Regions from separate parts of the Leptothrix mechoopdaensis genome, predicted to be linked through region 2. Evidence: predicted binding sites of a transcription regulator. Region 2 holds the regulator's gene; the other holds the start of a gene.
The links. The regulator NrdR, encoded in region 2, represses ribonucleotide reductase genes. The targets are predictions, from matches to a motif close to CACNANATNTNGTG.
Positions count from the first base shown of each region.

Region 1: a site for NrdR is predicted at 2,006-2,019, ahead of ACWA7K_RS20585 (ribonucleoside-diphosphate reductase subunit alpha). Genes of this name have one in related genera too.

Region 1 covers NZ_CM132699.1:4,705,911-4,713,674, reverse strand. The annotation lists gene ACWA7K_RS20585 (ribonucleoside-diphosphate reductase subunit alpha) at 1-1,761, opposite strand, end outside; gene ampD (1,6-anhydro-N-acetylmuramyl-L-alanine amidase AmpD) at 2,097-2,690, opposite strand; gene ACWA7K_RS20575 (sigma-54-dependent transcriptional regulator) at 2,698-4,314, opposite strand; gene ACWA7K_RS20570 (ATP-binding protein) at 4,311-6,536, opposite strand; gene ACWA7K_RS20565 (PP0621 family protein) at 6,552-6,824, opposite strand; gene ACWA7K_RS20560 (cytochrome C assembly family protein) at 6,821-7,666, opposite strand.
Region 2 covers NZ_CM132699.1:229,542-237,305, reverse strand. The annotation lists gene ACWA7K_RS01100 (UbiD family decarboxylase domain-containing protein) at 1-225, opposite strand, end outside; gene ACWA7K_RS01095 (transglycosylase SLT domain-containing protein) at 484-1,443, shown strand; ZMP/ZTP riboswitch at 1,521-1,651, shown strand; gene glyA (serine hydroxymethyltransferase) at 1,752-3,002, shown strand; gene nrdR (transcriptional regulator NrdR) at 3,019-3,462, shown strand; gene ACWA7K_RS01080 (hypothetical protein) at 3,591-4,166, shown strand; gene ACWA7K_RS01075 (type IV pilin protein) at 4,160-4,642, shown strand; gene ACWA7K_RS01070 (PilW family protein) at 4,639-5,376, shown strand; gene ACWA7K_RS01065 (hypothetical protein) at 5,380-6,669, shown strand; gene ACWA7K_RS01060 (type IV pilus modification PilV family protein) at 6,659-7,764, shown strand, end outside.

The DNA.
Region 1 (7,764 bases), 590 kb from region 2:
GAGCGTGATCTCGGTGCAGAGGTTCGACGAGTGCACGACGCCGACGTGCTGCTGCGGCGAGCGCACGTTGCAGGCGTCCTTGAACGTGATCCACGGATGCCCGGTCTCGAACAGCATCGTCAGCATCTTGCGCCACAGGTCGACGGCACGGATGCGCTTGAACAGCTTGAGCTCGCCACGGTCGGCGCGGGCCTCGTAGGCGGTGTAGGCGGCCTCGAAGTCGGCACCGAAACGGTCGTGCAGGTCCGGGCAGGTCGACGGCGAGAACAGGGTCCAGTCACCGCCTTCCATGACACGACGCATGAACAGGTCGGGGATCCAGTTCGCCGTGTTCATGTCGTGGGTGCGACGGCGGTCGTCGCCGGTGTTCTTGCGCAGTTCGAGGAACTCCTCGATGTCGAGGTGCCAGCTCTCGAGATAGGCGCAGACGGCGCCCTTGCGCTTGCCGCCCTGGTTGACCGCGACGGCGGTGTCGTTGACGACCTTGAGGAAGGGCACGACACCCTGCGACTCGCCGTTGGTGCCCTTGATGTGCGAGCCCAGTGCGCGCACCGGCGTCCAGTCATTGCCCAGGCCACCGGCGAACTTCGACAGCAGCGCGTTGTCCTTGATGGCCTCGTAGATGCCGTCGAGGTCATCGGGCACGGTGGTCAGGTAGCAGCTCGACAGCTGCGAGCGGCGCGTGCCCGAGTTGAACAGCGTGGGCGTGCTGGACATGAAGTCGAACGAGGACAGGATCTCGTAGAACTCGATCGCGCGGGCCTCGCGGTCGACCTCGTTGAGCGCCAGGCCCATCGCCACGCGCATGAAGAAGGCCTGCGGCATCTCGATGCGGGCCTTGCGCACGTGCAGGAAGTAGCGGTCGTACAGGGTCTGCAGGCCGAGGTAGTCGAAGTCGAGATCGCGCTCGGCCTTCAGTGCGGCACCCAGGCGCGCCAGGTCGAACTGGGCCAGACGTTCGTCGAGCAGCTCGGCCTCGATGCCCTTCTTGATGAAGGCGGGGAAGTAGTCGGCGTAGCGCGCACCCATCTCGCCTTGCGTGACCTCCTCGCCGAGGATCTCGCGACGGATCGTGTGCATCAGCAGGCGGGCCGTGACGCGGGTGTAGGCCGGGTCCTTCTCGATCAGCGTGCGGGCGGCCAGGATGGCGGCCTTGTAGACCTCGTCGATCGGCACGCCGTCGTACAGGTTGCGGCGGGTCTCGGCCAGCACCGGCGCGGCCACGACCTCGCTGCCAAGGTTGGCACAGGCCGCCTCGATGATCCCGCTGAGCTGGGCCAGATCCAGCGGCACACGCTGGCCGCGGTCGGTGACGTAGAAGGCCGGCTCGGCCGCCCGTGCGGCCTGGCCTTGCTGGGCACGTTCCTGGGCCCGGCGTTCGCGGTAGAGCACGTAGGCACGGGCGACATCGTGATGGCCACCGCGCATCAGGCCGAGCTCGACCTGGTCCTGGATGTCCTCGATGTGGAAGCTGCCGCCGCTCGGACGCGAGCGCATCAGCGCGCGGACCACCGCCTCGGTGAGCGCATCGACGGTCTCGCGCACGCTGGCCGACGCCGCGCCCTGGGTCCCGTGCACCGCCAGGAAGGCCTTCATCATGGCCACCGAGATCTTGTGCGGCTCGAAGGCCACCACCGCACCGTTGCGGCGGATGATCTGGTAGCTGCCATAGACGCTGGTCGCCACCCGGGCGTCACCACCAAGGGTGCTGGTCGGGGCGTGCAGGGAAGGCTGCTGGTGAGGGGTGCCGGTTGCTTGCATCTGGGCTCCTTGCATGTCTGGAAAATCGTTCGGCAAGGCTTCGCCTCGCCTGGCATCGGGCGTCAGCATCGGAACGCTGCGCGTCTCGCCTGGCGGCGGTCAAAGAACTGCGGGATGGGGTCGGAAACGTCCCTTGGGACACGATCCGGGAGGGCCGACCGGATGACCGGTCAAATGGCCTGTTGCCCGGTGCATCGCGGGATCTGGGCTTGTCTGGAACGGGGCGAAGGATAACACGATGAGGCACTATAGCTAGTGCCTGGGTAGCCGCCAGCCACTAGCGCTAGTGTGAGGGGAGCAATTACCCCGAGTGCCGCGACTCTTGCATTTCGGGTTCAGCGCCAGGCCAGCGACAGGCCCCGATGCCGCAGCTTGCGACCCAGTCGCGCCGCATCGAAACCGGAGCCCGGATCCCCCTTGCGACCCGGCGCGACGTGCTCGTGCCCGGCCACCTCGCGCAGCGGCAGGACCCGTGCGAGCCGGCGCAGCAGATGCGCCAGCGCGCGGTACTGCACGGCCGCGAAGGTGCGGCCTTCGAGGCCCTCCAGCTCGATGCCGATGCTGAAGTCGTTGCAGTTGTCGCGGCCCTTCCAGTGCGACACGCCGGCATGCCAGGCGCGGCCCTGCAGCGGCACGAACTGAAGCAGCGCGCCGTCACGGCGGATCACGAAATGGGCCGAGACCTGCAGCCCGTCCAGCGCCGCGAAGGTGGGATGGGCCTGCGGGTCGAGCCGGTTGGTGAACAGCCGCTCGATCGCGTCGCCACCGTAGCGGCCGGGTGGCAGGCTGATCGAATGCACCACCGCGAGGTCGATCGCGATGCCTTCGGGCCGCCGGCCGAAGTTGGGACTGGCGACGCATCGTGCCGACCGGAGCCAGCCGGCCAGCCACGGGCCACGTCCGTCGCGCGGGCGGCGCGCGACCTTCATGCCCGACTCACTCGACGCCGCCCTCGCCGTCGTCGACGGTCAGGCCTTCGCCGGCCACCTGGATGCCCAGGCGCGCCATGCGGTAGCGCATCTGGCGCAGCGTCAGGCCCATCGCTGCACCGGCCGCCGTGCGGTTGTAGCGATGGCGTTCGAGCGCCCGCACCAGCACCGCGCGCTCGACCTCGTCGAGGTAGGCCACCAGGTCATCGGGCACGGCCGGTTCGGCCATCGACGGCACGGTCGACAGCATCGGCGCCACGTCGGCCGGCAGGACGGTCGCCGGCTTGAACGGATAACCGGTCCACGGCGGGTCGATCCGGGCCTCCTGGCCCCAGCCGGTGGCCTGGGCGGACGGCACCGCAGCAGGACGGCCACGCGGCGGGATCGGCAGTTCGAGGTCCTCGACGTCGATCTGGCTGGCGCTGCTCAGCGCGACGGCACGGTGCAGCAGGTTCTCCAGTTCCCGCACGTTGCCGGGGAAGTCGTAGTGGGCCAGGTGGTCGAGCGCGCGCGGCGTCAGGCGTGGCATCACGGCCATGCCGGCATCGGCGGCGACCCGCTCCAGCACACGCGCGCACAGCTCGTAGAGATCGTCGCGGCGCTCGCGCAGCGGCGGCACCCGGATCTGGATCACGTTGAGGCGATAGAACAGGTCCTGGCGGAACCGGCCTTCGGCCACCTCGTCGGCCAGGTCGCGATGGGTCGCGCTGATGATGCGCACGTCGACGGCCACCTCGGCAATGGCACCGACCGGTCGCACCGCGCGTTCCTGGATCGCCCGCAGCAGCTTGCTCTGCATCGACAGCGGCAGGTCGCCGATCTCGTCGAGGAACAGGGTGCCACCGTGTGCGGCCTGGAAGAAGCCCTCGCGATCCTCGGCCGCGCCGGTGAAGGCGCCCTTGCGGTAGCCGAAGAACTCGGCCTCCAGCAGCTGTTCCGGGATGGCGCTGCAGTTGACGGCGATGAAGGGCTGAGCCGCACGCGTGCTGACCTGGTGGATCGAGCGCGCGACCAGCTCCTTGCCGGTGCCCGACTCGCCCTGCACCAGCACCGGCGCCATGCTGCGCGCGACCTTGTCGACCAGCGCGCGGACCTGCTGCATCGCCGCCGACTGGCCGGCCATGCGGCGCAGCGCGCCACTGCCACGCTCGTGGCGCGGCACGATCGAACGGGGGCCCTGGCCGAAGTCGACCGGAACGGCACCGGTGGCCGGCGGACCGGCATGGGGTGCGGCGCCACGTGCGGCCGGGCTGCGGCCCAGCGCGGCGGCGACGACGCTGCGGAACACCTTCAGGTCGACCGGCTTGGTCAGGTAGTCGTAGGCGCCCGACTTCAGCGCCTGCACCGCGTTCTCGGCCGAACCGTAGGCGGTGATGACGATAGCCCGCTCGCTGCGGCCCGACTGTTCGAGCCGGCGCAGCAGGTCCAGCCCGCTGCCGTCGGGCAGGCGCATGTCGGTGATGACGGCGCTGTAGGTGCGGTCCTTGAGCTGCGCCCAGGCCTCCTCGACGCTGCCGGCGGTCTCGACCTCATAGCCCTCGCGCAGCAACGTCAGCTCGTAGACCGTGCGCAGGTCGGGCTCGTCGTCGACGACCAGCAGGCTGTGCAGCGAGGTCGCGCTCATCGGGCCATCCCAGGCCGCATCGGCTGCGTCACCGGGATCATGCGCGGCAGGGTCATCACGAAGACGTTGCGGTGCCGCGCACCGGCGCCGCGCGGGTGGTACTCGATCGTGGCGCCATAACGTTCACAGAGCTCGCGGCAGATGTAGAGCCCGAGACCGCTGCCGCGGCTGCGGGTCGAGAAGAACGGCTCGAACAGGTAGGGCTCGACGTCGGAGGCGATCGGCGGACCGTCGCTGGCCACCGAGACCACGGCCTGCGCGTCGCCACGCGCATGCACGCGCACCCACAGCGCATCGGTGCGGCCGCTGCCGTGGCGATGGGCGTTCTCCAGCAGGTTGACCAGCACGCGCCGCAGATGGTCCGGATCGAACCGCACCGGCAGCACGCCGTCGCCGGCCTCGACCATCAGCGGGCTCGGGCCGATCTGCGGCAGGCTGGCGGTGCGGGCCCAGTCGTTGCACAGCATCTGGACCTGGGCGGAGAGGTCGATCACCGGCGCCTCGCGCGGTGCGCCGGGGGCGACCTCCATGACGTCGTCGACGATGCGCTGCAGCCGCACGACGTTGTCGGCCACCATGCGCGTGAGCTGGCGCTGCGCCGGCTGCATCAGGTCCTCGGCCAGCAGCGCGTTGGCCTGCGCGATCGCGGCCAGCGGGTTGCGGATCTCGTGGGCGATGCCGGCGGAGACACGGCCCATCGCGGCGAGCTTCTCCTGGCGCGCCCGCGTCTGCAGTGTGCGCACGTCTTCCATGAACAGCACGCACAGCAGCGACTCGCCGGGCTTGTCCTCGTCGGCCGGGCCGGCGTTGTCCTGGCGGCGGGTGAAGCGCATGCGCAGGCGCAGACCACGCTCCTCGACCTTCGCGCCCTGGCTCAGGCGCAGGCGGATCTCCTCGCCGCCATCGGGCCAGAACCCGGTGGCCCAGGCACGCTCCAGGGCCAGCCAGAGGGGCTCCCAGGCCTCGTGCTGGCGCAGGTCGAAGGCCATGAAGCGCCGGCCGGGCGGTGCGCCGATCAGGGCCATCGCGGCCGGGTTGGCGGCGCGCACGTGGCCTTCGGTGTCGACCACCATCACGCCGTCCTGCATCTCCTCGATCATCAGCCGGTTGAGCAGCGCCTGCTGGCGCGCCATCTCCAGGGTGCTGCGTGCGGCGGCTTCCTGGCGGGTCAGGCGGTCGGCCATCTCGGCCGTCAGCAGCGCCAGCGCGAACACCATCGCGCCGAACATGCCCGACTGCGTCAGCTGCGCGGCCATGTCGGCACCATCGATCACGCGCCACCAGGCCGAACCCAGCAACAGCAGCACGACGGCGGCGGCCACCGCTGCCGCCGAACGGCGCGGCAGCAGCGCGCCTGCGGTCAGCACCGGCAGCAGGAACAGCGCGTTGATGTTCAGTGGCGCAGCAATCGAGGCCACCAGCAGCACCGAGAAGGCGACCAGGTCGACGCCGATCGTCAACACCTGCCAGCGCCGCCGCAGATGGCCACGCAGGTCCAGCGGCGCACTCAGCCGTGGCAGCCAGCGCAGCTCGACCTGCGCGACCAGCAGCAGGGTGGCCAGCGCATAACCGCCGCAGACCGCCAGCGAGAACAGCGTCGAGCCAGCGGTGCCATAGATGGCGATCACCGCCTGCATCGCCAGCAGCAGCACGGCCAGCAGGGCGCGTGCGACGACAAAGCCCCGGAAGATGCGCTGGAACGCCTTCGGCGGCCCCTTGCCGGCCCGCGACGAGGGGATCGGCTCGATCACCGGCGGCGCGCTGAAGCCGCTCGAATCCTCGCCGGCACGCGACGTCTCGGGGCCGTCGTCGACCGCCGTCTGGGCGCCAGGATGGGCGGCCCATTCCTCGGCCGGCACGGTGTCGGCGCCGCGGTCGGCATCCAGGTCGGCCAGGCCGCTGGGCGGGGCGGCGCGCGAGCTGGTCGACGGGTCGGCCCGGACCCGTTCGAAGCGGTTGCGGGCGGCCGCATCACCGCGCTCGTCGGCGCCGCGCCGGCCTTCCGCCGGCAAGGTCGGCGCGAAGCCGCTGCCCATCGGCCGGGTCGGGGCGATCAGCGCGTCGATGTCTTCCGGACGGGTCGATTCGACGCCGTTGCCGAAGCCCGCGAACCAGGAGTCGCGCGGCACCGCAGGTCGCCCCGGACGCCGTCCCGGCAGGTCCGTGTCCAGGAAGGGCAACGGCGGCGCGGCGGGATGTCCGGATGGGCGATTGCGGGCCATGGGAGTCGCGTGGCCTCAGCCTGGCAGTCCGGCACCCGGGCCGGCCGCCAGATGGGAGGGGCTGCAGTAGTCGCGCGCATCGGCGCCCCGCACCGCCTCGGACTCGGGCAGATGAAGGCCGCAATGGGCACAGCGGACCATGCGGCCGGGCGTCGACGTGGTCGCGCCGGGCCGGAGCGGCACGTCGACGCGACGGGTCTCGGTGCTGGCCATCTCGCGCTCCCGCTGCCACTTGCGGATCAGCAGGTAGACCGCCAGGCCGATCAGCAGCCACAGCAGCGCCCTCATGGCGTCACCCCCGCCAGCGCGGCCGGGCGGTGCAGCAGCACCTCGAACACGAAACGCGAGCCGACATAGGCCAGCAGCAGCAGCACGCTGCCCACGTACAACCAGCGGGTGGCCCGGCGACCGCGCCAGCCGAAGGCCCGGCGCCCGCCGAGCAGCCCGGCGAAGACCGCCCAGCCCAGCACCGAGAAGACGGTCTTGTGGTCCCAGCGCCAGGAGGCCATGAACCAGCTGCCCAGCACGATCGCGCCGGACAGCACGACGAAGCCGGCGGCGACGAAGCGGAAGGTCAGCTGTTCGAGCAGCAGCAGCGGCAGGCCCGCACCGCCCGGGGCCGGCGCCCGGCGCGAACGCATCGCGCGCTCGGCCCGGTCCAGCCAGATCGCGTGCAGCACGGCCGCACCGAACAGACCGTAGGACGCGAAGCCCATCAGCCAATGCAGCGGGGCCCAAGGCGAGACCGCATGGATGGCGCCTTCACCCGGGAACGCCAGGCCGATCACGATGGCCAGCCCGCCCAGTCCGGCCAGCAGCCGCCGGATCGCCGGGACGGGCACGAAACGGCTCTCGACCGCATGCACCGCCAGCACCAGCCAGACCGTCGACGACAGCGCGGCGGAGAAGCCGAACCGGATGCCATCGCCCGGCAGGCCGATGCCCAGCAACTGCGCGAACAGCGCGGTGCCGTGGGCGATCCAGGCCAACGGCAAGGCACGTCGGGCGCGCGCCGAATCACCCGTCGGCCAGGCCAGCGCGTAGGCCACCAGCGCCAGCACCGCCGGCACCACGGACCAGGGCGACAGCGGAGCCGGAAACGAGGCTGAAAAGTCGGTCGATAGAATCACCCGCACAGTGTACTGACGGCCCCCGTCGTGACGACGCAGCACGGGCCGTCCTGCCCGCCCGACCGACCGCATCGGTCACAGAACTCCCTGGAATCCCC
Region 2 (7,764 bases):
CGCCACCCGCTCGGGCGTGCCGAACAGGTTGGTCAGCACCGGCGCCTGAAAGCGTTTGTGACCATTGCATGGCGCTCGAAACAGGAGGGCCGGACCACCGGCACGCAAGACCTGGTCCGACAGGGCCGTCATCTCGAGATGGGTCGAGACGGGATCCGCCACTTCGAGCAGTTTTTCACGCTTCTTGAGGAGTTCGAGAAAGCCGCGGAGGTCTGGGTACTTCATCACATTTCGGGATAAGAAAGCAAAGTCTCATAGTTGACCGGTTATTTGGACGGTGCATAGAATCCGCCCCGATCAACCGGCTCCGGGTTTGTACCAGTACGTCGCCCCGGGCCATTCGACCCCGCCGCACCTGAGCACAGTGCGCATCGCCGGCTCAGCCCCAGCAGTCCGAAGCGGCGGGATTATCGAGGTGTCAGCCCGGCCCCCCCTTCGGCCGTGTGTCGCTGAACCCCTCGCCTGAGAAGTGAAAGGAGTGTCATGTCCACATTCCGATCCTGGGCACAGCTGCGCGACGGCATCCTTGCCTCGACGCGGGTGTTTCTTGCAGATCTGGGTCACGGTCTTCTGGCCGTGGGTCACAACAGCCTGGCCGTCCTTGGCCTGGCGGTGCTGAGCGCCACCTTCGTGATCGGCGGTCGCGCCGATGTCCGCGGCACGCTCGAGGCGCAGGCGCTCGACTGGCTGCTGCAGCGTCAGGAAGCCCGCACCACCGATGCCGGCGACCTGTTCGACCACGGCGACCTGTCGGCGGTCGATCGCGCCACGGCGGTCGATCCGTCCGAACTGAACCGCCAGCAGTCGGTCGTGGCGCAGTGGCTGTCGCGCCGCTACCGGGTCGCGCCGGAACCGGTCGCCCGGCTGGTGCAGGAGTCCTGGAGCCTGGGTCGCCGGGTCGGCCTGGAGCCGACGCTGATCCTGGCCATCGTCGCGGTCGAGTCGAGCTTCAACCCGTTCGCCCAGAGCGCCGTCGGCGCCCAGGGCCTGATGCAGGTGATGACCCGCGTCCATGACGACAAGTACGAGCCCTTCGGCGGCAACCACGCCGCGTTCGACCCGCTGACCAACCTGCGCGTGGGCGTGCAGGTCCTGAAGGACTGCATCGCGACGGCCGGCTCGGTCGAGGGCGGCCTGCGCCACTACGTCGGCGCCGCCAACCTGCCCGACGATGGCGGCTACGCCTTCAAGGTCATGGCCGAGCAGGAATTCATGACCCAGCTGCTGCAGGGCCGCTCGGTGCCGCCGACCGCCCGCCTGCCGGTGCCGCCGGTGACCACCGCACAGGGCACGCCGGCCGTCGAGGCCGAGGCGACCGCCTCGGCCCCGGCCGGCAAGAACGCCGTCAAGGCGACCGCCCCGGTCGCCCCTGCCAAGGTCGCCAAGCCGGCCAAGATCGCTGGCGCCGTCACCCCCGACCAGCAGGTCGCACTGATCCCTTGATGGTGTGAGATGTGCCGGAGCGAGCCCGCTCCGGCGCGTCGCCCAGGGGCTCGAAAACCCCTCCTTCCGCTACACTCGCGCCGCCACGCAACTGGCGTTCAAGGGCCGCGCAACGCGGTCCGAGGTGGGTCACCACCAGGGAGCGTGGACCGCAGCGAGCCAGCCTGTCTGGACCTGCCGGTTTCCGCCGTGCGCCTGGGCAACCTCCTCCACGTCAGCTCCGTCGACACCGATGCGCCGTCATCGGTCGGGCCGAAGGACGTTGCCGTCGGTCGGGGCCTGCAACCCTAGACATCGGACCGCACCACATGTTTGACCGCGCCACCCACACCCTGGATGCCATCGATCCCGAACTCACCGCCGCGATGGACGCCGAAGTCCTGCGCCAGGAAGAGCACATCGAGCTGATCGCCTCCGAGAACTACACCTCGCCGGCCGTCATGGCCGCGCAAGGCTCGCAGCTGACCAACAAGTACGCCGAGGGCTATCCCGGCAAGCGCTACTACGGTGGCTGCGAGTACGTCGACGTGGTCGAGCAGCTCGCCATCGACCGCGCCAAGAAACTGTTCGGCGCCGACCACGCCAACGTCCAGCCCAACTCGGGCTCGCAGGCCAACCAGGCCGTGTTCTTCGGCCTGCTGCAGCCCGGCGACACCATCATGGGCCTGAGCCTGGCCGAAGGCGGCCACCTGACCCACGGCATGCCGCTGAACATGTCGGGCAAGTGGTTCAAGGTCGTCAGCTACGGCCTGAATGCTCAGGAAGACATCGACTACGACGCGATGGAGCGCCTGGCCCACGAGCACAAGCCGAAGCTGATCATCGCGGGCGCCTCGGCCTTCGCGCTGCGCATCGACTTCGAACGCTTCGCCGCCGTCGCCAAGGCCGTCGGTGCCTACTTCATGGTCGACATGGCCCACTACGCCGGCCTGATCGCCGCAGGCGTCTACCCGAACCCGGTGCCGCACGCCGACGTCGTCACGACCACCACCCACAAGACCCTGCGCGGCCCGCGTGGCGGCCTGATCCTGATGCGGGGCGACGAGGTCGCCAAGAAGATCAACAGCGCGATCTTCCCGGGCATCCAGGGCGGCCCGCTGATGCACGTCATCGCCGGCAAGGCCGTGGCCTTCCAGGAAGCGCTGCAGCCCGAGTTCAAGGCCTACCAGGAACAGGTCGTCAAGAACGCCGCCGTGATGGCCGAGACGCTCACCCAGCGCGGCCTGCGCATCGTCTCGGGCCGCACCGAGAGCCACGTGATGCTGGTCGACCTGCGCCCCAAGGGCCTGACCGGCAAGGAAGCCGAGGCGCTGCTGGGCCGTGCCCACATGACCTGCAACAAGAATGGCATCCCGAACGACCCGCAGAAGCCGATGGTCACCAGCGGCATCCGCCTGGGCTCGCCGGCGATGACCACCCGCGGCTTCAAGGAAGAGCAGGCCCGTCAGGTCGCCAACCTGATCGCCGACGTGCTGGAAGCGCCGAACGACGAGTCGGTGATCGAGCGCGTCAAGGCCCAGGTCGCCCAGCTGACGCGCGACTTCCCGGTCTACAAGTAAGCGCCGGTCGTCGTCGATGCGCTGCCCGTACTGCGCCCACGAGGAAACCACCGTCGTCGAGACCCGCGAGTCCGACGAGGGTGACGCCGTGCGGCGCAGACGGCGCTGCAGCGCCTGCGACAAGCGCTTCACGACCTACGAGCGGGCCGAACTCGCGATGCCGGCCGTCGCCAAGAAGAACGGCGACCGGCGCGAGTTCGACCGCGAGAAGCTGCGCGCCTCGATGAGCCTGGCGCTGCGCAAGCGCAACGTCAGCGTCGACCTGATCGACGCGGCCATCGCCCGCATCGAGGACAAGCTGTTCTCGAGCGGCGCCAGCGAGGTCACCACCTCGCGCATCGGCGAGCTGGTGATGCGCGAGCTCAAGCGCATGGACAAGGTCGCCTACGTGCGTTTCGCGTCGGTCTACCGCGAGTTCGAGGACATCGACGCGTTCAGCAAGCTGATCAAGGAAATCTGATCGCTGCAGGCTGATCTCCGCGCGCCTCCCTCCGACAGGGGGGGGGCCGCCGTGGCGGATGCCCTCTCCTGGGGGTGCGCCACCCGCCACGGGTGGCCCGAGACTGGCCCGGTCCTGTACCGAGCGCCATGTCAACCGTCCACCCCCCACCTGCCCGAAGCCCGGCCTGCGGCCACACCCTGATCGAGTCGCTGTTCGTGCTCGCGCTCGTCGCCGTGCTGCTGAAGACGCTGCTGCCGAGCTGGACCGAGCACCAGGCGAGACGCCGCGTCGAGGCGGCTTCGGCCCAGTTGCTGGCCGACCTCGAACTGCTGCGCGCCAGCGCGCTGGCCGGCGACGAGGTCCTGCGCGTGTCCTTCCACAGCGGCGTCGACGGCAGTTGCTGGCTGCTGCACAGCGGCGAGCCCGCGCAATGCAGCTGCAGCTCGCTCGTCAACGGCCGACCGACGCCGCAATGCACCACCGGCGCGCGGCTGCTGCAGGCGCGCAGCTGGTCGAACCGCGATCTGCTGATGCGGGCCAACATCGCCAGCCTGCGGGTCGACCCGCGTCTGGGCAACATGAGCCCGAGCGGCAGCATCGAGCTGAGCGCCGCCGGTCTGCCGCCGCTGCGCCACGTCGTCAACCTGCTGGGCCGCGTGCGACTGTGCAGCGTGGTCGCGGACCCGGTCTCGCCGCGCTGGCCCGGGGTCGGCGCATGTTGAGCCGCCCCTGGCGGACCCGGCCGCGCACCGTGTCAACCGGCTGGGGCCTGGTCGAGCTGATGGTCGGCCTCGCGATGCTGGGCATCCTGTCGACGCTGGCCTGGCCGAGCTACGAATCACGTCTGCAACGCCTGCGGAGGATGGACGGCCAGACCGCCCTGATGCGCCTGCAGCAGGCCGAGGAACAGCACCGCAGCCGCACCGCCGTCTATGCCGATCGTTTCGGCAGCGAGGGCCTGCCACTGTCGCCATCGAGCGAGGCCGGGCACTACCGGTTGTCGGTCGACCTGGATCCTGGACGTGCCGACGTCGCCTACCGGATCCGGGCCACCGCCACCGGACGACAGTCCGACGACCTGCCTTGCCGGCACCTGGCCATCGAGGTCGACGCCGGCCTGCTGCGCTGGCGGTCCGGCCCGGACGACGGGCTCGACAACGACGACGACCGCAACCGCCGCTGCTGGGGACCGTGGTGAACCGGCACCCGCAACCACGGCGGGGCCTGACGCTGGTCGAGCTGCTGGTCGCGCTGGCCATCGGCCTGATGGTGGTCGCCAGCACCACCACCTTCGTGCTGGGCCAGCTCGCGCAGCAGCGCCGGCAACTGGCCGACGCCCGCCTGACCCTGGCGCTGCATCGTGTCGTCGACCTGGCGATGCGCGAGCTGAGGCGGGCCGGCCACTGGGGACGGGCCGAACAGGCATGGCTGGCGGCCACGCCGGAGGCCCGCTCCAACCCTCATGCCGCACTGCTGCCACCGGGCCCGGCCGGGCAGACCGCCCTGCCGGCCTGGAGCTACGGCCGCAGCAGTCCGGACCACCCCGATCTGCTCGACGACACCGGCCGCGATGCCGACGAGGCCAGCGCGCTGCGCCTGAATGCGGCCACCCGCGCGATCGACCTGCGCCTGTCCGGCCCCGCGTTGTCACCCGGCAGCGGCGACAGCTGGCAGGCCCTGACCGATCCGCAACGCCTGCGCGTGACACGCTGGCAGGTCAGCCGCCTTGACCGTGTCGTCGACCTGCTGGCGCACTGCCCTTGGCCCGTCTGCCCGCCCGGCGACACGACTTGCCCGCCCCAGCGCGTGATCCGCTTGCTGAGCGTGGAGCTGGACGGCCACGACCCCGCCGCACCCGACCGTCCGCAGCAGCTGCGCCGGGTGGTGCAGGTCCGCAACGACGAGTTGCGTGGCCATTGCCCCGGGCCTTGAACGATGTCCAGGCCTGCACGCGAACGATCCGCCCAGCGCGGTGCCGGCAGCCTGCCGGTGCTGATGCTGCTGCTGCTCGGCCTGTTGCTGTTCCTGCTGCACAGCCACCAGGCCTTGCTGGGTCAGACCCGGCAGGTCGGCCGGCAGGTGCAGGGCGCGGCCGCGCACGAGGCCGCCGAAGCGGGCGTGTCCTGGGTCACCGCCTCGCTGAACCAGGCCGGAGTGCCATCCGGCGGGGCTCGCGAACGCCTGGTGGTCTGGCCCGATGGCGCGTGGCCTCGCCCTCGCCAGGATGGCGCGTCACAAGCCTGCACCCAGGACGCGGCAACACCCCAAGGCTGGCGTTGCGCCGGGGTCACGTCGGAGGCCAACGGCGTGGTCAGCGCCGCGACGCCGCCGCGACCGGCCGGCGACGGCGCGCCGCACCCCGCCTGGCTGCTGCAGCTCGCGCCGGGGCCGGTGCCGGTCAGCGATCCGGGCGGCCTGCCGTTGCTGTCCCTGTCGGTCACCGGCTGCAGCCACGCGGTGCCCGGTTGCGCGGTGGTCGAACCGATCGGCGCGACGCCGCCGGATGCGATCCGCCGTCTGCACCTGACGCTGGCCCTGCTCGGCGACCTGGCCAGCGCACCGGACGCCGCGCTGTCGGCCGGCGGCGCGGTCCGGCTCGGCGCCGGCAGCCGGGCGGTCCGCGGCACCGCCGGCAGCGGCGGACCGGTGATCGAGGCCGGCGGCGCCATCACGCTGGCCAACGGAAGCCGTGTGCAGGGGCCGCCCGGCAGCAGCCCTGACGACCAGGTCAGCCCCGACCGGGTGGCCTTGCGCAGCGCGCCACACCGCTGGTGGCGCCACTTCGGCGCCTCGGCCGCGCTGATGCGTCAGTTGCCCAGCCTGCGCCATGTGGCCTGCCCGACCAGCGCTTGCAGCACCGCCGATCTGGCCGCCGCACGAACCGATGGCGCCCGCGCGCTGTGGATCGACGGCGAGCTGAACCTCGCCAGCGGCACCTGGGGCAGCGTCGACCGGCCGCTGCTGCTGGTGGTCGACGGCACCGCGCGGATGACCGGACCGGTGCAGGGCGTCGGCTGGCTGATCGCCGGCGCCCTCGACTGGCATGCCGGCCCCACGCCGGACGGCGCCGGCAGCCGCTGGCAAGGCGCGGTCACGACCTGGGGAGACGCCATGCTGGACGGGCCGGTCGACCTGATCCACGACGCCCAGGTTCTGGCCGCGATGCGCGGCCACGTCGGCAGCTGGATGGCCTTGCCCGGAAGCTGGCGGGACCATGGCCCGTGATCTCGCGCCAAGGCCGCTGGGCATCGGCCTGATCGAGGCCCTTGTCGCGCTCGCGGTGCTGGCCTTCGCGCTCGTGGCCCTGTTGCGCCTGCAGTCGGTGATGGCGTCGGGCACCGAACGGGAACGTCTGCGGCTGGACGCGCTGCTGGCGGTGCAATCGCGGCATGAGCGCCTGCGCGCCGGCTGGCCGGTCGAGCCGGCATCGGACGCCGGCGGCATCACGATCGAGACCGAGGACGCGGCCGGCCCCGCCGGCCTTCGACGCCGACGCAGCGTCGCGCGCTGGCAGGTCCGGCCGGGTGCGTTCGAGGCCGTCGTGCTCGACACCCTGATGCCGGCCGACCCGGACCGCGAGGCCGCACTGTCGGCCCTGACCGTGCTCGACCGGACGCCCGCGCGGCTCGATGCCTCCGGCGCCGCCTGGCCCGTGCCCCGGCATGCCCTGATCCCGCCCGGCGCGACACCGCTGGGCGATGGCCGCAGCGCCTGGCAGCCGCGTCCGGGCGAAGCGACGGTCTGGCTGATCGACGACCGCACCGGCGCGGTCGTCGCGCGCTGCGGCGGGCTCGTGGCGGGCGGCATCGGCACGGCGGGTCCGCAGGTGACCGACTGCGTCGCGGTCGGCGGCCTGATCTTCAGCGGCGTGGTGCGCTTTGCCACCGACACCGCACAACCCGGTCCGGCCGAGGTGCTGGACCCGCCCTCTGCCGCGCTGCCGTTGACGATGGTGATGCGGCCGGCCGCACCCGCGTTGACCGCACCCGAGACCGACTGCGCGGTCGACGCGCCCAAGGCCATGCCAGATGCCGCCGCCAACGCCAACGCCAACGCCAACGCCAACGCCACCGCCAGCATCCCCCTCCCCGCCGGAGTCGTGCGCTACCGCTGCGTGGTGGCCGGCAGCGGCTTGCCGCCGCGCTGGTCGGGCCGGCTGGAGATCGTGCCGAACGGCTGGTCGATCGGCACCGTCGACAGCCTGCCGCCGGCGCCACCGGTGCGGCGCGTCTGCCGCTACAGCGTCGACCAGGATCAGGACGGCCGGATCAGCAACGCGGAGCATCCGGCCCTCTACCTCGCAGTCGACGGCCCGCTCGG